Regions from separate parts of the Pelosinus baikalensis genome, predicted to be linked through region 1. Evidence: riboswitches for the same ligand, from Rfam matches in the RefSeq annotation. Region 1 holds a riboswitch; the other holds the start of a gene.
What was found. A riboswitch is a leader RNA that binds a small molecule or an ion and turns the genes downstream of it on or off. The one in region 1 is predicted to bind glycine.
Positions count from the first base shown of each region.

Region 2: it holds a riboswitch for glycine, as region 1 does, so the genes downstream of both, LMF89_RS16835 (ABC transporter substrate-binding protein) here and gcvT (glycine cleavage system aminomethyltransferase GcvT) in region 1, are expected to answer to the same signal.

Region 1 is NZ_JAJHJB010000035.1:26,548-37,248, forward strand. It holds gene gcvPA (aminomethyl-transferring glycine dehydrogenase subunit GcvPA) at 1-432, opposite strand, end outside; gene gcvH (glycine cleavage system protein GcvH) at 435-824, opposite strand; gene gcvT (glycine cleavage system aminomethyltransferase GcvT) at 826-1,926, opposite strand; glycine riboswitch at 1,997-2,079, opposite strand; glycine riboswitch at 2,083-2,172, opposite strand; glycine riboswitch at 2,228-2,303, opposite strand; glycine riboswitch at 2,307-2,390, opposite strand; gene LMF89_RS19475 (BMC domain-containing protein) at 2,659-3,210, opposite strand; gene LMF89_RS19480 (SLBB domain-containing protein) at 3,232-4,563, opposite strand; gene LMF89_RS19485 (aldehyde dehydrogenase family protein) at 4,721-6,163, opposite strand; gene LMF89_RS19490 (cob(I)yrinic acid a,c-diamide adenosyltransferase) at 6,337-7,326, opposite strand; gene LMF89_RS19495 (flavoprotein) at 7,378-8,190, opposite strand; gene pduL (phosphate propanoyltransferase) at 8,192-8,857, opposite strand; gene eutM (ethanolamine utilization microcompartment protein EutM) at 9,049-9,336, opposite strand; gene LMF89_RS26075 (BMC domain-containing protein) at 9,338-9,907, opposite strand; gene LMF89_RS19515 (glycerol dehydratase reactivase beta/small subunit family protein) at 9,889-10,371, opposite strand; gene LMF89_RS19520 (diol dehydratase reactivase subunit alpha) at 10,376-10,701, opposite strand, start outside.
Region 2 is NZ_JAJHJB010000026.1:44,863-55,563, reverse strand. It holds gene hemC (hydroxymethylbilane synthase) at 1-736, shown strand, start outside; gene cobA (uroporphyrinogen-III C-methyltransferase) at 812-2,338, shown strand; gene hemB (porphobilinogen synthase) at 2,335-3,309, shown strand; gene hemL (glutamate-1-semialdehyde 2,1-aminomutase) at 3,355-4,671, shown strand; gene LMF89_RS16850 (sigma-54 interaction domain-containing protein) at 4,778-5,710, opposite strand; gene gudD (glucarate dehydratase) at 6,090-7,445, shown strand; gene garR (2-hydroxy-3-oxopropionate reductase) at 7,482-8,390, shown strand; glycine riboswitch at 8,620-8,695, shown strand; glycine riboswitch at 8,704-8,803, shown strand; gene LMF89_RS16835 (ABC transporter substrate-binding protein) at 9,055-10,221, shown strand; gene LMF89_RS16830 (hypothetical protein) at 10,443-10,701, shown strand, end outside.

The DNA of each region.
Region 1 (10,701 bases):
TTCAGCAACAGCGGTACCGCCATCATACATGGAGGCATTAGCCACTTCCATACCTGTAATCTCACAGATCATTGATTGGTATTCCCATAACGCCTGCAAATAGCCCTGGGAAATCTCTGGCTGATATTGCGTGTAGGCAGTGTAAAATTCAGAGCGTCCAATGATATGATGAACTACACTGGGAATATAATGGTCATAAGCTCCTGCACCTAGAAAGCAGGTTAATTCTTGAAGATTGGCATTCGCTTTTGCCAGTGCTTTGAGATGTTTAACTAAACCCTGTTCAGGCAGGGCTGGCGGCAACTTTAATGTCCTGGTCATTCGCAAATCGGCTGGTACGTCTTCAAATAATTTTTCCACTGAATCGACGCCAACAGCATCTAGCATCTCACGTCTATCAGCTTTTGTATGAGGAAGATAACTCCAAGCCATTTCTAGTGTCCTCCCTCCGCCACCAACTGAGCATATGCGTCGCTATCTAAAAGATCATCTAATTCACTGCTGTCAGACATTTCAATAACAACAATCCAACCTTCACCATAAGGTTCTTGATTGATCAGGTCGGGAGTATCAGTAAGAGCTTGGTTCACTTTTACAATTTTTCCGGAGACCGGCGCATAAATATCCGATACTGCCTTTACTGACTCAATGACAGAAAAACCATCCCCCACTTTCACTGTACCTGACTCATCTGGCAATTCTACAAAAACGACATCACCTAACTGCGATTGAGCAAAATCAGTTACCCCAATGATAGCAACTTTCCCTTCTACCTTGACCCATTCGTGATCCTTGGAGTACTTTAGTTCTTTTGGAATATTCATTTTACTTCCCCTCTCTTTTATAAAATGGTTTGGAAATGACTTGGGCAGACACATTTTTGCCGCGAATTTCAATATCTATTTTTTGTCCAACCTTTGCGTATTCAGCTTGAATTATACCCAAACCAAGGTTCTTATCAAGGGATGGAGCATAAGTTCCTGTCGTTACCACTCCAACATAGCTGCCCTCTACCAAAATCGGATATTCAGCCCGTGCTACTCCACGATCAACCATTTCAAAACCGACTATTCTGCGTTTTGGTCCATTGGTTTTCTGTTCTTGAAGCGTTCCTTGTCCGTTAAATTCCTCTTTATCAAGCTTTACAAACATTCCGATTCCTGCCTCAATGGGCGAAATGTCGACCGAGAGTTCGTGGCCATATAAAGGAAAACAAACTTCAAATCTCAATGTGTCACGACAACCTAAACCAGCGGGAAGCAATCCAAGGGGGCACCCAACTTCCATGATTGTATCCCATAAATATGTAGCATCATCTGGGCTGCAGTAAATTTCAAATCCATCTTCTCCCGTATATCCAGTTCTCGATAATAATACTTTTTTGCCAACAACATCGATTTCAGGCATAAACCAGTAATATTTCAGTTCTGAAAGTGGTACATCAGTCAATTTCGATAAAATCATTTCTGATAATGGTCCTTGCAGAGCGATCTGAGCCGTTTCATTTGAGATATTGGTAAGCTTAACGTCAAATTCTTCGGCATTCTCCCGCATCCAATTCCAATCTTTTTCAATGTTTGCTGCATTAATAACTAGGAGATAATGATCAGCATCTTTTTTGTAAACTAATAGATCGTCTACCGTTCCCCCATGCTTATAGCACATGGGTGTGTAGAGTATTTGATTTCTTTCCAGTTTGGATACATCGTTGGTTACTAACCTTTGCAGAAAGACAAGTGCATCTGGTCCATTAACTACTACTTCCCCCATATGGGATACGTCAAATAACCCTGCTTTTGTTCTGACGGCCTGATGTTCATTCTTGATTCCAGTGTACTGGACCGGGAGAGACCAACCGCCAAACTCAACTATTCTGCCACCATACCGCAAATGCGTCTCATAAAGCGGTGTCTGTTTTACTGCCATGAAAACCACTCCAATCTTTCTTTAATACATTAAAAAGGACAGAGAATAAGAGTGAAAACTCACTCTTGTTCTCTGTCCTTTTACCTGAGAGATTCGCCCGCAGCGGGGCTCCCCATCGGCGACACTTTCGCTTACGAAGTGTACTCTCCAGAGTTCGGTCCAGTTACGGTTTTTTTACCTGAGAGTTTGAACAAAGCTTTGCTCCTTCGGTGACGCTAGTTAAGCGTTCTCTCCCGCAACCATCATTCCGTATGTAGTTAATCCCAGACCGAAAAATAAGACAGAAACCAACGTAGTTGGCCTCTGTCTTATTTACCTCCAGAGAATCCCGAATATCTCGGTTACTCCTTGGGTGCCGCATAGCGATCTTTCCAGAGTTCCATTAGAATACGGTCCTTTTGCCTGAGAGTTTATTGCCTTTGCTCCTTCGGCGCCTGAAACCAGATCTCTCCCGCATCCCTCACATGGAAGATTATTAAATTTTTAATAATCGGAATTTTCAATGTTATATTTTTCAGTATAGATGAATGCTTTTAATCTGTCAATACTTGTGAGAATTAATCATTTCTACAATTTATTTTATTAAGCTTTTAATCAAATTATGCCACTCTTTTACAGCCATCTCTGGATATAGGGACTAGTTCCTTGTCCCACAATCATCTTTTTCTACGAAGTCTGTACCCCTTTGAAATTTCCAGTCAAGGCATGATCTTTAATTTACTGGAATTACTATTAAAACAAGACTTTATGTAAAGCACTGTGAGGTGCTGGCAATACGAGTTGATCGACTAAGAATCCGCTGTCATGTATGGCATTGCTGCCAGCCTTAATGGCAGCGGTTACCGCTCCTACGTCGCCAGTTAGTGTCACCATAGCTTTGCCGCCCATTCCTCTTGCCAGGCGAACTTCAATCAATTCCACATTGGAAGCTTTTACTGCCGTATCTGCTGCAATAATCGCGGACGCTACGGAATAGCTTTCAATTACCCCCAGGGATCTTACTTCTTTGACTTCGGTACAGCCTGACAATGCTGGGAAAATACTGTCATGCAAATTAGGAAGTATAAATTCATCCACAACATTTTCAGCGCCGCTTACTGCCGATCCACTTCTGACTGCGCTTTGGACGGCTCCTACATCACCTGCAACCATGACAACATACTTGCCAGGGCACATGGCTTGTGCCATGAGGATCTCTACGTTAGCTGCCTTTAGCATGGCATCTGCTGCTAAAAGACCTCTGGTAATATTTTTTAATTCTAATAGACCAATAGCACGCTTCATTTTTATGTCCCCCCTGTTATCCTAAACCGCCCGGATACCAATACTAGTGTCTACCCTACAGATCTCTCCTGATATACTGGCATGTAAATTAGCTCCTACCGCTGCGCCTTCAGGTATAGTTCCAATTAAATCACCTTTTTTAACCGTATCTCCTACTTTAACAATTGGTAAGGCTGGCGCTCCAATATGCTGAGAGAGAGGCAACGTAACTTCTTTTGCAACCACTTCGTTTGCACTCAGTGGTGCTTTTACATCATATTGAGCAATACCAAGACGTGCTGTCAAACGTTTGGTAGGAATTAAACGATTTATACGGGTTGACAGAGCCTGCTGTGGTTTATTGTTATGAGGATTTTTTATCCCGGCTTTTCCCAATTGCTTTTTCAACTCTGCATTCACTCTGCGGGGAGATAAACCCATGGAACAGCCAAAGGTATCACATGCACCACATTCTGAACACAACAAAGCACGAGAAAAAATAGCTGACTCACCTACCTGCCCTTTACCAATCGCCTGCATGATACGATGAGGTTCTAAACTATGACCTAACAGGTGGCGCGGACAAACATCGGTACAGGCTAAACAATTACAGCATACTGCCTTCGCCCGATTGGCAATCATCTGCCATGTTGTATTTTTTTGTGTAATTAAGGAATGATCTATAGGTAAGACCAAGATGCCTCCTGTAGTTTTGGTAACTGATGCATCTGCGGTAATTAATTTTCCCATCATCGGACCACCGTCAATGATCGCATAAGGGTTCACAAGTGCTCCCCCTGCCAAAGCAATCAGTTCCTGTACTTTCATACCAATGGGCACTTTTAATGTGATTGGTTTGGCCACGGCACCGCCAACTGTAACATATTTATCCGTTACGCCTTGGCCTTTTAAAGCGTCTGCAATATTGATTAGGGTCTCAACATTAGCCACTACCACTCCTACGTGGAGAGGTATACCGCCTTCAGGTACAATTCGGCCCGTGACTTCATGAACAAGTACTTGTTCATCTCCTGCTGGATAAATGTCAGGTAAAAAGAACAAATCAATTTCCTGCTCACCTATCTCTTTTATAGCAGCCTGGAGGTTTTTTGTGGCTTCTTCATACTTACGTTTTAAACCAATATAACCGCGTTTTGCACCAGTGGCTAGCATCACTGTTTTCAAGCCTAGAACCATCTTCGTACTTTCTGCTGCCATGATATGCTGATGAGCTCTTAATAAGGGTTCGCATTCCGCACCATTAACAATCACAAATTCAACAGCAGCGTTGATTTTAACATGGGTAGGAAAACCAGCTCCGCCAGCACCCACTACACCTGCTGCTTTTACCGCGGCGACAATCTCGTCACGCATTTTCTATCAGCTCCCAAACTTTCATCTATCCACTGACTAAATCGCTCTAAGACTCCCCTTTATACAATTGGAAGCACTAGAGCGACTAAGTCTGAAAGATAAGTACACCCCAGCTTCAGATGGAGTAAAGACTCCATCTGAAGCAAGAATTTTTCAATTAGACAATGGAAAAAGCATCAACGAGAACGCATCGTCTTTGCCGAGTAAAGCTGCGTGGTGAGGTTATTCCTTCACCTGTTGGACCAGCAAGAGTAAAGCTGGTAAAGCCTTCTCCACCTACTCCAATTCCTGCATAGGAAGGAGCATTCTTGACAAAGATGGTCGTTTCAACGGCTCTAGCAAATCGGGTTAAGTGATCAACGTTTTTAGAGTGCATCGCTGCCGTATGGCGATTGCCATGCTCTACTCTTACAGCCACTTCAATGGCTTCATCAATGTCTTTTACCTGCACTACTGGTAATACAGGCATCATTAGCTCTTCAATAACAAAAGGATGATCTGCTGGTGTTTCGCATAGAACAACTCGCACACTATCCGGTACATCAATACCAATTTTGCTTAGTAGATATTTTGCATCTTTACCAACATAATCTTTATTAATACCATAGCTTCTTTTCGGCTTATCGGTGCAGCCTTCTGCTATCTTTTCTTCCTGCACTGTCATGATAACGTCAAGCAGGCGATCAATATTGGATCCTGAAATCAGATATGCACCATATTTTTGCATGTAGGTAATCAATCGATCTGCAATCGATCCTATGGCAATTACTTCTTTTTCTGCGATGCAAGGCAAGTTATTATCAAAGGAGCATCCTGCAACAATATCCCGAGCTGCCTTTTCAATATCTGCAGTTTCATCTACGATGACAGGAGGATTGCCAGCCCCTGCACCAATGGCTTTCTTACCAGACGATAAGACTGCCTTAACGACTCCAGGACCACCTGTTGCTACTAACATATTGATTCCTGGATGTTTCATCATTTCATTAGCTGCCTTGATGGAAGGATTTGCCACTGAAGTTAATAGGTTATTTGGACCACCTGCTTTCACGATGGCTTGATTCAACAGTGTGATAATCTTTATGGATGTATTTTTTGCAGTAGGATGTGGGTTGAAGAATACAGTATTCCCCGCAGCAATCATGCCAATTCCATTGCAGATAACCGTTTCTGTTGGATTCGTGGTAGGGGTAATGGCGCCAATGACACCATAAGGTCCCATTTCAATTAATGTTAAACCGTTGTCACCGCTCCAAGCCTGGGTAGTTAGATCTTCTGTGCCAGGTGTTTTAAGCGCAGCTACTTGATTCTTGATAATTTTATCAGATACTCTTCCCATACCGGATTCGTCTACAGCCATTTGCGCCAGAATTGTGGCATTTTCATAGGCTACATCTCGCATTGCTTTGATGAGTACTTCTCTTTTTTCTAAAGATAGAGTCTTTAACTCTTGATATGCTTTGCGGGCTGCAGCCACGGCTTCATCAACCGTTTCAAAAATTCCGTCACCATAACCAGCTGGAGCTGCCTTTGCTCCGGTTTGCATTTTTGTTAAAATTTCTAATGTTATTTTCTCAATTAGAGCTTGATCAATACTCATATAATCTCCTCCTATTAGTATATTGAGTCATTTAAACATTGGATAAGTTTGCAAGGATTTTTTCGGCCAGCGAGGCGGAGGATCCGATCAGATCGAGAATCTGTAAGGTGACGCCAACGAAGCAGGGCGGAAAAAGACTGCAAAATTACCATTGCTTTAGGTGACACAATGTACTAAGTACATCTAGCAGCTAGAGCGGCCCTAGCAACTGTTATATCTTCCTCAACTGTACCACCGCTTACACCTAACCCGCCAATTACATTTCCTCCAGCAACAAGAGGAAATCCACCGCCAAAAGTGATAAATCTACCATTATTTGATGTATTTAAACCAAAGAGTGGCTGTCCTGGCGTTACTACAGAAGCAACTTCTTCTGTAGACATTTTTAAGGCAAGAGCAGTGTAGGCTTTATCAAGGGCTATCGAAATACTTCCTAGCAAGGCACCATCCATACGATGCTGTGCTACCAGATTTCCCCCTGCATCGACTACCGCAATTACCATGGGTACTCCTATTTCTGCTGCTTTTTGTTCCGCTGCTGCGATCAGTTGTTTTGCTTTTCCTAATACACTTACGTGTTCTTCTGCTTTATTCTGTGATTTTTCACCTTCTAATGCTGCTAATACCTTGCTCTTAACAGTCAGTATGACTTCCTCTTGCTCTACACATCGTGCTAAAACATATAAGAAATCGGAAAGGCGGTTTAAATATAAGGATACTGGTACAGTTACTTTTTCTTCTCTTTTCAGACGAATAACACAACGTTCTGCCCGCCGTACCATTGTTCGTGCCAGATCCAGTGCTGCACTGGCAGAACAAGTGCCAGGCGTTATAAAATAGTTTTGAGGAATGCGCTTTTGCTCTAACAGGTCAATCATCGACTCAAGTCCGGCAACATGTGCTTCTGTAATACGGTAGTCAGCAACTTCTAACGATTCCGTTGCCAAGTCTGCATTTAAGGCAATTAACTCTTTCTGAACAGAATCAAGCATGTTAACGGCCCAAGGTGAATGATGAATTAAAGACTTGCCTAAGCCCATAGCAGAAGTTGCTTCATCTACTGTTCCATAAGCCTCTACCCGTAAACTATCCTTATATACTCGCTGCTTACTCAGCAAACTGGTTTGTCCTTCATCTCCCGTTTTTGTATATACTTTCATCATACACTACTCCTCGAGTAAAGCTGTATTTAACTCGATATTATCATTTTGACTTTACCCCTGCACAAGCTCTACACCGTATTCTCGGGCGACATCCCTAGCCAGTGGTGTTAGAATAGTCCCTTTGGGAACCGTGATACTCTTCGTACCATTTTGTGCAGCAGTCTGTATTGCAGCTGCATCCAGCACTGCCTTTTTATGAGCTGGCTTACTTACTGCCGGATCCGCTGTATGATTCACTTTCATCTGCTCTTCTTGGCATAATCGTTCTTGACTGACTTTTGCGATGCTGTCCACAGGAACGAGTTCCATACCAAAGTCTGCTAATTTCTGCAGATTTCCCTGCAAGGCTTTTATAAGACCTGGGGATGAGTTGCCCATAGTATATTGCGCCCGCCAGCTGTCCAAAGGATCAGCAGCATTATATGCTGCAACTACCGGTTTTCCCATCATTAAGCCTTGCAGAATCAGCGTTGAAACCATGGTATCGGATAAGGTATGGGCTACCTTCGCTGCTGTATTTTGAGTGAGTACAGGAATGATCACAATATCCGCTTCCCGCAATGTCTTTCCTGGATACGGCGAATGGGCAGTAACAATGTCAATGTGACTGCCCAGTGCCTCTGTTACTCTTTCAATTCCCAAGATTTGTTCAGCAGATGCAGATAAAACTGCTGTTACCGCAAAACAAAGGCCCTGTAATTTTTTAATTTCGACTAAACCTTGTTCAAATCCAATGGTTCCACCAGTGAAAATAATTAAAGCCTTATGTTGAGATGGAAGGTATTGTTCCTGGGTAACAGGATTTTGTTGCAATTGACGCAAAATTTCCTTTGTAACAAGCTGCACCATTTCTTCATTATCCATGTTACACCTCCCGGCGTCGAGCTAGGGTTACCACGTCGCCACTTTTTAGACCAGTGGCATTTGCCTCATCCGTATCAATATGAAATTCCAAGCAAAAATCAGGCTTTACACGCACTAGCACATTCTTTAATATTGTCGATCTAGTTCCACTAGTCTCGACCCATACACGCTCTCCATCTGAAACACCAAAATGCCGAGCATCATCTGTATGCATGTGAATATGTCTGGTTGCACAGATCAAACCTTCTGATAAAGTAACTGAACCCTGAGTACCAACAATCGTTATACTCGCTGATTGTTCAATATCACCTGAATCACGTAAAGGCGGCACAACACCAAGACTAAATCCGTCGGTACGGGATATTTCAGCTTGTGTTGTCTTGCGCACAGGTCCTAAAACCCGCACACCTCGAATGACACCTTTTGGTCCTACCATAGTGACCGTTTCCGCTGCAGCAAATTCACCAACTTGTTTTAGATCTTTTTGCCGCGTTAAGGTATGACCAGCACCAAACAATATTTCAATATGCTCAGCAGAGAGGTGGATGTGACGGTTCGATACTCCCACAGGAATGTCCATACTTCTTGTCTCTAGTGAGGTAGTCTTTTCCAGAGCCTGCATGACTTGTTTTACGACTTCATCCAATATATTCTTTTCCACTATCACACCTCAATCCACCTATTTTTCTACTTTTATTCAAAAACCGTTAAATCACTCTAAGACTTCCATCTTTCGCAAGTGGAAGTCTTAGTACTGCATCAACCCTAATTCTGTATATACTTACAGTTTAAAGTTGACATTGTCCTAGTGAAGCTACGATTACCTGGAATTAAAACTCTCTGATGAATCGTAACTATTTATAAAGATTCGTCAATTTTAGGAAGAATTTTCTCAATATCGGTATGAGGACGTGGAATCACATGAACTGAAATCAGTTCACCAACTCTTTGAGCTGCTGCAGCTCCTGTATCAGTAGCTGCTTTTACTGCTCCTACATCACCACGTACTAAAACAGTCACCAAACCAGATCCAATTTTTTCATAACCCACTAATATTACATTAGCCGCCTTAACCATTGCATCTGCAGCTTCTATTGCACCTACTAAACCTTTTGTTTCTACCATTCCTAAAGCTTCTCCGCGCATATTATTCCGCCTCCTTATTATTTCTATCATAATGAATACAAGTTATTTTAGGGTCACCCTTAACTCTAGGGCAAGCAGGATCGCCGCAAATGTTACAATAACCGGATATTTTTTTGGGTTGTGCTGTAATTGGCAATTGTTCACTCGGCTCTATCTTTTTTTTTTCTGCTGTTTCGATTTCCTCTTGCACTTCTAACTGCAGTTCATCTACTGCAACAATCTCTTTATCCTTCTGAATTTCTTCAGATTTTTCTTTTTCTACCAAACTCTTTTTTTCTTTGAATCCTACTGTATCCTTGGTTGTTACAATGCCAGACAACGTGTCATGCGGTCTAGGTATAATATGAGTAGCGAATACCTTATTGACCTTACTGCCAGCTGCTTTACCAGCTTGAATAGCAGCTGAGACTGCACCAACGTTGCCAGTCAATTTAATAACCACCATTCCGCCACCTTTTGTCATCTCATAACCAATTAACTGTACATTGGCTGCTTTCAGTGCCGCATCAGCGGCTTCCAATGCTGCAGCTAACCCAACGATTTCAATGAGACCTAAAGCGTTTTGGACCATGCTTTCACCTCCCCATGGCCTTGTGCACTTTCTTGAAGAACCTTTTGGACAATACGGTAGACTACCTGGTATAAGTCATCCCGATGATTTGTTTCATAGCTTTCATTTTTTGACGGTCGATCTTTAAAAGGAATTCCTTTTACTAAACGTGCGGCATTATAGCCAAAATGCCGCCACTGGACAGGACTTCCGGCTTCTTGTAAGGAAAAGAGCGGTTTTTGGGCAGGCAGCTTGACATAATGAATGCACAGGTCTTCTAGTCCAATTCCGACTCCGACTCCCAGTTTTGACTTAGAAGCCCCTTCATAAGATAGTGCTGCGGCATTTGTTTCATTACTTTGCACTACAGTATAAGGTATTCCCTCTTCTTCCATTCCCGCTTGTACTTCTCGTAACTTCTCTTCACCGCTTGGGTGAGGAGCTAAATAGATGAGGATACAAGGTTTATTTTGATCTGGCAGCATAGCATCACGCCTCTCTGTCAAGATATGACAGTACCAGTCCAGTAGCTACTGCATTGCGTGAACCTTCGGAACCTCTAATATTTCCTCGTCCGCATACAATGCTATATTCAGCCAATGCATCGGTCACCATATCTCCTACTTCAAAATCCATGGCAGATCCCCCGACTAGTACAACAAACTCAATATGGCGAATATTGCCTGTAGGTGCCACGCAGCTTAAAGACCGAATTGCATTTGTTACGAAAACGCGTTTTTTAGCCTCTCGCCTTATGTGACGAATCTTATCCAAAGGATGAGAGCTGGGGATTGGAACCATTTCGCCATCTTTTA
Region 2 (10,701 bases), on a different contig from region 1:
AGAAACGGCAATGTTGGATGGGCAAATCGATTTGGCCGTGCACAGCTTAAAGGATATGCCAACCGAGCTGCCAGAGGGATTGCTGCTGGCTGCTATTACTGAGCGTGTGGACCCTGGGGATGCTTTTATCAGCCCTAACTATGGCACCGTTGACAATTTACCAAAAGGTTCCAGGGTCGGGACTTCAAGTTTAAGGCGAAAGGCACAGCTGCTTAAATATCGGTCAGATCTTAAGATTGGTGACCTACGGGGAAACCTGGATACCAGGCTAAAAAAATTAGAGAATGGCGAGTTCGATGGGATTATCTTAGCCGTTGCTGGTTTAAAGCGTTTGGGCTGGCAAGAGAAAATTACTCAAGTATTGCCCCAGGATATTTGTTTGCCAGCAGTGGGACAAGGGGCTTTGGCTATTGAGGCGCGCAGTAATGATGCAGAAGTATTACAGATGCTTGCTTTTTTAAATCATCAGGAGACTCGCTGGGCTGTAGAAGCAGAACGGGCGTATTTGGCTGAAGTAGAAGGCGGTTGCCAGATTCCCATTGGTGTGTTCGGGAGAATAGAACAAGCGGTATTAACGTTAGAAGCGGCTATCTTGTCAGTGGATGGAGCGCGTCAGATTCGACAAACCATTAGTGGGAGTCCTCAGGATGGCAAGAAGCTTGGTCGTGATTTAGCACAACGGATGCTCGGCGAGGGTGGACGAGAGATTCTGCAAGAACTAGAAGTAAATCATTAATGGTTCAAAAAGAACGCAATATGTTCTTTGCTATCATCTAGAATATAAATTACGTTCTAACAGGAGGAGAAAATAATGAGGCAAGGAATTGTTTATTTAGTAGGAGCAGGTCCGGGGGACTATAAGCTCATTAGTGTGAAAGCCCTCGAATATATACAGCAAGCAGATACGATTGTATATGATCGATTAGCAGATGATCGATTGTTGTCGACAGCTAGAGAAGATGCAGAGCTTATTTATGTAGGCAAGGCTTCTAGTGATCATACGATGCGTCAGGAAGATATTAACCAGCTGCTAGTGGATAAAGCAAAAGAGGGTAAAAATGTAGTGCGACTGAAAGGCGGAGATCCTTTCGTCTTTGGGCGGGGCGGTGAAGAAGCACTAACCTTAGTAGAAAATCATATTTCTTTTGAAATTGTACCTGGGATAACCTCAGCCATTTCAGTACCTGCTTATGCTGGCATTCCTGTCACCCATCGAGGGATTGCGACTTCATTTGCGGTAATCACTGGACATGAAGATCCTACTAAGCCGGAATCAACGATTAAGTGGTCACATATATCTACTGGGGTAGATACCTTAGTATTTTTAATGGGAGTAGAAAATCTGCCTCATATTACATCCAAACTGATTGAGCATGGCCGCTCGGCAAATACACCTGCTGCAGTGATTCGCTGGGGAACGAAACCTGAGCAGCGGGTTTTAGTCACGACGGTAGGGAACGCTGCTGAGGATGTGGCAAAAGCAGGAATCAAGCCGCCAGCTATTTTTATTGTCGGCGAAGTTGTAAAATTGCGTGAACAGTTGGGCTGGTTTGATCAGCGTTTGCTGTTTGGGAAAACTGCATTGGTTACTCGTGCAAGAGAACAGGCCAGTGTCTTAACAGGTCAATTAGAAGCTTTGGGAGCACAATGTATAGAAGCACCAGCCATCAAACTGGTTCCGCCAGAGAGCTATGCTGAACTGGATGAATCAATTAAAAAATTAACGACGTATGATTGGCTGATTTTTACCAGCGTTAATGGTGTTGAATATTTCTTTAAGCGTTTACATAGCATGAGGAAAGATAGTCGGGCTTTAGGCAGCATTCAGGTTGCTGCCATTGGTGCACAAACAGCAGCAAGGCTAAAAGATTATGGAATTTTAGCAGACATTGTTCCTTTGGAATTTAGAGCTGAAGGTATTGTTGCTGCAGTGACTGGCAGGATTCAGCCAGGTATGTCAGTGCTTATTCCGAGAGCGTTGGTAGCAAGAGATCTTTTACCGGAAAAATTAGGAGAAATGGGAGCAAGGGTAAATGTCGTTCCTGTCTATCGCACTCTTACTGGGGATACGGATGGTAAGATTCTATCAGAAAAGCTAAAAGCAGGAGATATCGATCTTGTAACATTCACCAGCTCCTCTACAGTAACCAATTTACTGAATTTATTAGGAGACCAGGGAGCGGAACTCTTAAAAAATGCCAAGATTGCGTGCATTGGTCCGATCACTGCCGGCACGTGCTTGGAACATGGCATTACTCCGGATGTGATTGGTGAGGAGTACACGATTCACGGTATGATAGAAGTCATTAAAACGCTATATGAGGAGGCTCAAAAATGAGTTCTTTGCTTCGTCCGCGACGTCTTAGAGCTTCTGCCGGAATACGACAGTTAGTTCGGGAAACAACTCTTGAGGTTGGTAATCTAGTATATCCTTTGTTTGTGGTTCCAGGAAATCAAATACGCAGGGAAATTTCTTCTATGCCAGGTGTTTTTCATTTGTCTCCCGATATGGCAGTCAAGGAAGCCGCTGAGGCATTTTCCTTAGGTATACCGGCAGTTATCATTTTCGGTCTTCCTGAATATAAAGATGCAGAAGGATCAAGTGCCTGGGATATGAATAGTCCTGTGCAAAAAGCAATGAGTCTGATTAAGGCGGCGTTACCTGAAATCGTAGTGATTGGTGATGTATGTCTGTGTGAGTATACCAGCCATGGTCATTGCGGCTTGCTGAAAGGTCGAGAGGTTGATAATGACAGTACCTTGGAATTACTGGCAAAAACCGCTGTGAGCCAGGCGCAGGCAGGCGCTGATATCATAGCGCCTTCTGATATGATGGATGGACGTATATTAGCTATTCGCAATGCGTTAAATGAAAGTGGCTATAGCAATGTATCAATTATGTCTTATGCCGTAAAATATGCATCTGCTTATTATGGACCATTCCGTGACGCTGCTGATTCAGCACCGCAATTTGGTGATCGCAAAAGCTACCAAATGGACCCGGCTAATAGTCGGGAAGCCATGCGCGAGGTCGAGTTAGATATTGCAGAAGGTGCAGATATTATTATGGTGAAACCAGCCTTGGTTTATTTGGACATTGTTCGTCAAGTTAGGGATCGTTTTGATTATCCTTTGGCAGTTTATAACGTAAGTGGTGAATATTCCATGGTTAAAGCTGCAGCAGCCCAAGGATGGATTGATGAAAAGCGTATAGTGATGGAAACACTGGTTAGCATGAAACGGGCCGGGGCGGATATTATTATTACCTATCATGCGATGGATGTTGCCCGCTGGTTAAAAGAGGAATAAGAATAGAGACAATAAACCACCTTATTATTTTTAGGAGGTCTACTCATGGCATTTCATTTAAATAAATCGACTGAAGCATTTAATGAAGCAAAGCAGTATATACCAGGGGGCGTTAATAGTCCTGTACGTTCCTTTCGAGGTGTTGGCGGAACGCCGCCTTTTATTGCGAGGGCTGCAGGCAGCCGCTTATATGATATTGATTCGAATCAATATATTGATTATGTTGGATCATGGGGTCCGATGATTTTAGGTCATGCTCATCCTGCGGTAGTAGAAGCCTTAGTTCAAGCTGTGTCTAATGGAACAAGTTATGGAGCACCTACTCTTTTAGAGACTACCTTGGCTAAATTAGTGCAGCAGGCCGTCCCTTCTATGGAATTGATACGCATGGTGAATTCAGGAACAGAGGCTACCATGAGTGTATTGCGTTTAGCAAGAGCGTATACCAATCGCAGCAAAATTGTTAAATTTATTGGCTGCTATCATGGACATCATGATAGTCTGCTGGTAAAGGCAGGGTCAGGGGCGGCTACCTTAGGTGTACCTGACAGTCCTGGCGTATCTGACGCTGTTGCCGGTGGAACGATTTCCGTAAATTATAATGATATATCAGCTCTGACAGAGGTCTTTTCTCAATATGGCGAAGAAATTGCTGCCGTCATTATTGAACCTGTTGCCGGCAACATGGGAATGGTGCTGCCGCAAGAAGGATACCTGGCAGCCGTACGTGACATTACTCAGCGATATGGTTCTTTGCTGATATTTGATGAGGTTATGACTGGTTTTCGTGTGGCTTACAGCGGAGCACAGTCAGTGTTCGGCATAAAACCAGATTTGACTTGTTTAGGAAAGATTATCGGCGGCGGTTTGCCCGTAGGTGCCTATGGCGGCAGGCAGGATATTATGGAGTTCATTTCTCCTGCTGGCCCTGTATATCAGGCAGGTACACTAAGCGGCAATCCGTTGGCAATGACAGCAGGGATTACCACTCTTACCCTCTTGTCGCAAACACCTGGACTGTATGAGAAGTTAGCTGAGAAAACCAAAACTTTATGTGCCGGAATTCGCGCTCAAGGCGAGAAGTATGGTTTTACATTGCAGTACCATCAGCTTGGTGCCATGTTTGGCATGTTCTTCACAGACCAACCTGTATATGATTATGAGAGTGCGAAACAATCGGATATTGGTGCATTCAATACCTTCTTTCATGAGATGTTAAAGCAAGGCGTATATATGGCACCGTCTCAATTTGAAGCAGGATTTATGTCTGCTGCTCATTCGGAAGAAGATATTGCTGCTACGATTGCAGCAAGCGGTTATGCTTTTGCTAAAGTGGCAGAGTACCATAAAAACAATAAATAACATACTGAGATAATGAATAACCCTTCGTAAAAGGGCAGTGCTGAAACGAATGTTTTGGCACTGCCCTTTTTCTTCCCGTCTTCGCGGTTCAAAAGTTCTTATTGTTTTAATAAGCTTTTTTGATTTCAATTTTATAAGCTTTCAATTTTCGATAAAGTGTGCTTCTATCCATTCCCAGTAATTTAGCCGCGCGGGTTATGTTGGAATGGCATTGTGCTAATGCATCAGCAATCCGTTTGTCTTCTGACGGCAGAGGGGCATTGTCTACTGGAAGGTCATCGCTCACTATGGAAGGTAGTTCTGTTTCATCTTCTCTGTCATGCCAATATTTTTTTATAACATCTTCGGTAATCCATTTTTCACTGGCGATGACCACCAATCTTTCTATGAAATACTTTAATTCCCGAACATTCCCTGGCCAGGAATATCCGGATAGATAGTTATATCCAGAATCAGAAATATCCAACTGTTTAAAATGTCGTCTTTTATAATATTCCAAGAAATGATGTGCAAGATATTGTATATCATTTTTTCTGTTGCGTAATGCAGGCAGCGTCATGGTTAGTACTTTAAGTCGATAAAAAAGATCTTGCCGAAATTGTCCTTCTTTAATAAGTCCCGCTAAATTTTTATTAGTAGCTGCAATAATCCTCATATCAACGGGTATGTATTTGTCATCCCCGAGACGCATGACCTGCTTTTCCTGCAGCACACGAAGCAAGCGACTTTGAGCGTATTTATCCATTTCTGAGATTTCGTCAAGAAAAATGGTGCCCGTATGAGCCATTTCAAATAAACCGGGTTTTCCTTTTTTGGTTGCGCCCGTAAATGCTCCTTCTACATAACCGAATAATTCGCTTTCAAGTAAGTTTTGCGGCAAGGCCGCACAGTTGACAGCAACAAATGGTCCATTTTTTCGTTGGCTTTCGTTGTGTATGCTTTGGGCAAACAACTCTTTTCCTGTGCCGGATTCTCCTGAAATTAATACGGTGGCATCGATTAAAGACATTTCTTGTGCAATTCGCTTAATTTCAATCATCTGAGGTGAGACTCCTAATAGATCGGTGAAGTGGTATTTAGCAATGAATTTCCTGGTGATTAACTCGTTGCGGATTCTCGCTTCCATTTCCTGAATGCGGGTGACATCCTGGAAAGCGATGATTGCACCAATGATCAATTGATCGACGATGATAGGTGCAATGTGCCTTTTCGATTGGTACTTTTCCTGCTGTGATTAAAGAGTCACTTATCTTATTGGGATTGAAGCGGGACCATGCATGGAGCCAGCAGGGGCCATGACTCATAGTGAAAGAGAGCAGCTTTCTAAGGTGTTAATAGAGATGGGATTGTTGAAATAAAGGATAGATTTTAAGGATGGGATAGTCCAAAGATAAGTAATGAATTAGGAGTGATGTTATATGGATCAGAAGAAAAAGGAAAGTAGTTCGTCTGCGCCGATTATTATTGAAATGCAGGTTATTCCTGTTGCAGGCCAAGATAGTATGCTCTTAAATCTCAGTGGTGCCCATAGTCCTTTTTTTACCCGTAATATCGTGATTCTAAAAGACAATGCAGGTAATACAGGCGTTGGAGAGGTTCCTGGAGGGGAACGCATTCGCCAGACGTTGGAAGATGCGCGAGAGTTGGTCATTGGCAAATCAATTGGTGTTTATAACAATATTCTTAATACCGTAAGACGGAGTTTTGCAGATCGAGATTCGGCTGGACGAGGGTTGCAAACTTTCGATTTGCGCATTGCCATTCATGTTGTCACGGCCTTGGAAGCTGCACTACTGGATTTGGTAGGCAAATTTCTAGGCGTGCCCGTTGCTGCATTGCTTGGTCAAGGGCAGCAGCGCAAGGAAGTGGAAATGCTGGGGTATCTGTTCTACGTTGGCGACCGCACCAAGACCGATCTACCGTATTTGAGTAATCAGGATGCAAAAAATGATTGGTACCGACTGCGCCATGAGGAGGTGTTAACTCCAGAAGCTGTTGTCCGGCTGGTTGAAGCTACTCATGAGCTTTACGGTTTTAATGACTTTAAGCTAAAAGGCGGTGTACTAAGCGGCGATCAAGAGATTGAAGCGGTTACGGCGTTGGCTGAGCGTTTCCCAAAGGCACGAATTACCATTGATCCGAATGGTGCATGGTCTTTGAACGAAGCAATTCGGTTATGCAGCAATAAGCATCATGTATTAGCTTACGCTGAAGATCCTTGTGGAGCTGAGAATGGGTATTCTGGGCGTGAAGTAATGGCTGAGTTTCGGAGGGCGACAGGACTGCCAACTGCTACCAATATGATTGCCACTGATTGGCGTCAGATGGGGCATACCATTCAGTTACATTCAGTGGATATTCCTTTAGCTGATCCTCACTTCTGGACCATGCAAGGTTCAGTGCGAGTTGCCCAGATGTGCCATGAATGGGGATTAACGTGGGGATCCCATTCTAATAATCACTTTGACATTTCTCTGGCAATGTTTACCCATGTGGGAGCCGCTGCGCCTGGTAAAATCGCAGCTCTAGATACTCACTGGATTTGGCAGGAAGGTCAAGAACGTTTGACCAAAGAGCCATTAAAAATAGTTGGTGGAATGGTAGCTGTTCCTGATAAGCCAGGTCTTGGAGTTGAAGTAGATATGGTGCAGATTGAGAAAGCACACAAACTCTATGTGGAAAATTGCTTAGGTGCACGGGATGATGCTATGGCGATGCAGTATTTGATTCCAAACTGGAAGTTTGATAATAAACGTCCTTGCCTGGTTCGCTAGAGGCAGAGACAAGGATAGGTTATTGGTAACCGTAAATTGAAAAATGAAGGAGTCAAGAAAATGAAAATTGGATTTATTGGACTAGGAATCATGGGTAAGCCTATGAGTAAAAACTTACTTAAGGCAGGCTATGAACTTATTGTCGTGGATAGGAATCAAGCTGCAGTAGATGAAGTGGTCGCAGCGGGAGCCAAGAGTGCTGCCACTGCAAAAGCAGTAGCCCAGCAGGCGGATATTATCATCACTATGCTGCCAAACTCGCCTCATGTAAAAGAAGTGGTTTTAGGTGAAAATGGTATATTAGAGGGAGCAAAAAAAGGCACTACCTTCATTGATATGAGTTCCATCGCTCCTTTGGTGAGCCGGGAATTGGCAGCGAAACTTGCTGAAAAAGGCGTAGATATGTTAGATGCTCCTGTGAGCGGCGGTGAACCTAAAGCGATTGATGGTACCATGTCTGTAATGGTTGGTGGCAAGCAAGAAGTATTTGATACCTGCTATCCTATAATGAAAGCCATGGCTGGTTCTGTTGTACGGACTGGTGAAGTGGGTGCAGGAAACGTGACGAAACTTGCCAATCAGGTCATTGTTGCCCTTAATATTGCAGCAGTTTCAGAGGCATTAGTGTTAGCCAGTAAAGCAGGAGTAGAACCGGATTTAGTGTACCAGGCAATTCGCGGTGGTTTAGCTGGAAGTACGGTTCTTGATGCCAAAGCACCTCTTATGATGGATCGTAAATTTGATCCAGGATTTCGTATAAACCTTCATATTAAAGATTTAGCGAATGTATTGGAAACATCCCATGATATGGGCGTTCCATTGCCTCTTACTGCAGCTGTTATGGAAATGATGCAGGCTCTTAAAGTGGATGGCATGGGCGATGGGGATCATGGCAGTTTAGTAAAATATTACGAAAAGATGGCTAAAGTTGAAGTAAAACGCTAGCCAATGAAAAGAGGCCGCCTCAATATAAAATTGAGGCGGCCTTTTGCCATCTATCTCTGTGTTCTCTGTTCCTGGTGTGGTTCGATTCTGTTTTATATGTTCAGCCAGAATAGAAAAAAAGACAAAGATGCTGAAAAAACTTACTTATTTACTATTGAATTATTTGATGTGTTGTTTTATAATAATACTTACAGCAAATGTACTTGCTACAACTACATATGTTTTCCGAATGAAGTTTGCGGGAGAGTGGCTTAATAGCCCGCCGAAGGAGTAAAACTCTCAGGCACTCGGACCACCGAGTAGAACCGTAAATGGACGGGACTCTGGAGAGACTCTTATACAGGGCGCCGAAGGTGAAACACAGCAATCATATTGCTGACAAATCTCTCAGGCAAAAGGACAGAGACAAATTCGTAATATACAGGGATGATTTAGATCTCTTTATATTGTGATGCTGAAAACGCTTTTAGCGTATTCATTTGTTTATCCAGAGTCAAATCACTAAGTGATTTGACTCTTTGTTTTTTGATGCTTATTTTTCACTGAAAAAAGCATCAAAAGAATCACTCTCACCTAGTCTGACTTGTCTTTGCCTTAAGAAGAATCCAGAGTACATTAAAGATGTATTTTGTGCAGTTACATGATTAAAAAGGGAGACGATGATATGAGAAATTCGGGTTTGAAACTTGTGGTGGTATCTTTAGTGGTTTTAGTATTAGCAGGAATGTTGACAGGTTGTGGTGATTCTGCTTCCAAGGATATTAAAATTGGTGTTTTGAATGAAATGACTGGTGGTAATGCAACCATGGGTACCTCATCTGCCAATGGTGCCAAAATGGCAATTAAAGAGGCCAATGCGAAAGGCGGTATTCTTGGAAAGCAAATTCAGGCTGTGATTGCTGATAATAAAAGTGAACCTTCTGAGTCAGCCAATGCGATGACCAAGCTTGCATCTCAGGATAAAGTTGTGGCAGTAACGGGTATTTTTGCGAGCTCTAACGCAATTGCCACCTCTAGTGTGGCAGAGGCGACTAAAGTTCCCTTTGTTGCTGTAGGTGCGACAAATCCTAAGGTAACAGAGGACGAAGCAAGTGGTAAAGTTAAAAATTATACTTTCCGCGTGTGTTTTATCGATCCTTTTCAAGGCACAGTGGGGGCAAATTTTGCGTTGAACACGCTGCATTTGAATAAGGCTGTCATGTTAGTAGATAACAGCAGTGATTATAGTAAAGGATTATCTACCTTCTTCAAAGAGGCCTATATAAAAGGCGGCGGGAGTATTTTAGCGGAAGAAGCATATTTGCAAAAAGATCAGGATTTTAAGACCATCTTAACCAAAATAAAAGCGTTAAATGCTGAAATTATTTATATACCCGGCTATTATGAAGAAGTAGGAAAAATTGTGAAACAAGCTCGGGAAATTGGTATTACGGTGCCAATTCTAGGGGGAGACGGCTGGGATTCACCAAAACTAGTGGAGGTTGGAACTAGCGCAGCACTAAATAATACCTATTTTACCAACCATTATTCTGTGGATGATACCAGTGCTACTTCTCAAGCTTTTGTAGAAGCGTATAAAAAAGAATATGGTCAAGTGCCGGATGCGATGGCTGTACTGGGCTATGATGCGGCAAATATCATTATTGATGCCATTAAACGCGCCAATAGCCTTGATCCTGAAAAAATTCGTGAAGCTTTGGCTGGGACAAAAGACTATCCAGCAATAACAGGGAGCACAACATTAAATGCTACTCATGATGCAGTAAAAAGTGTTGTAATTATTGAAATGAAAGATGGCAAACAAGTGTTTAAAGCAACTGTTAAACCTTAGTAAATCGATCATTGTATTTCACCATCGGTAATTAAGATTGTCTAAGAACTGGGAAAAGATCATGCATTGATAGCATGGTCTTTTTTCAATATAAGGACGTATGAAATAATTCTGTTTTTTTTCACATTTCTTCTATTAGAGGCATACCATATATAAAAGATATAAAGCAAAAAGTTTGATCTGTTAAACTTTATATAGTATTTTCATTAAGGAGGGATAGTGTGGAAGAGGATAGAAAATCAAAATATTGCGATGGCTGCTGTGATCTTATATTTGAAACATTGTCAGCCAATCGGCCGCCTGCTATTGCTTTGTCATTTTGGCTGCAGGCCACCGCTACAGGTGAAATTTGTGGCAGAGGAAATGAAGGGCATATTCAAATATCGGCCCAAGGTTTAATCCCCCTTGGCGTATATACGGTGTTCTTTGTAACGGATCGAGGTGTCTGGCCTGCGGCTCCTTTAGGAGTGGTGTATACTT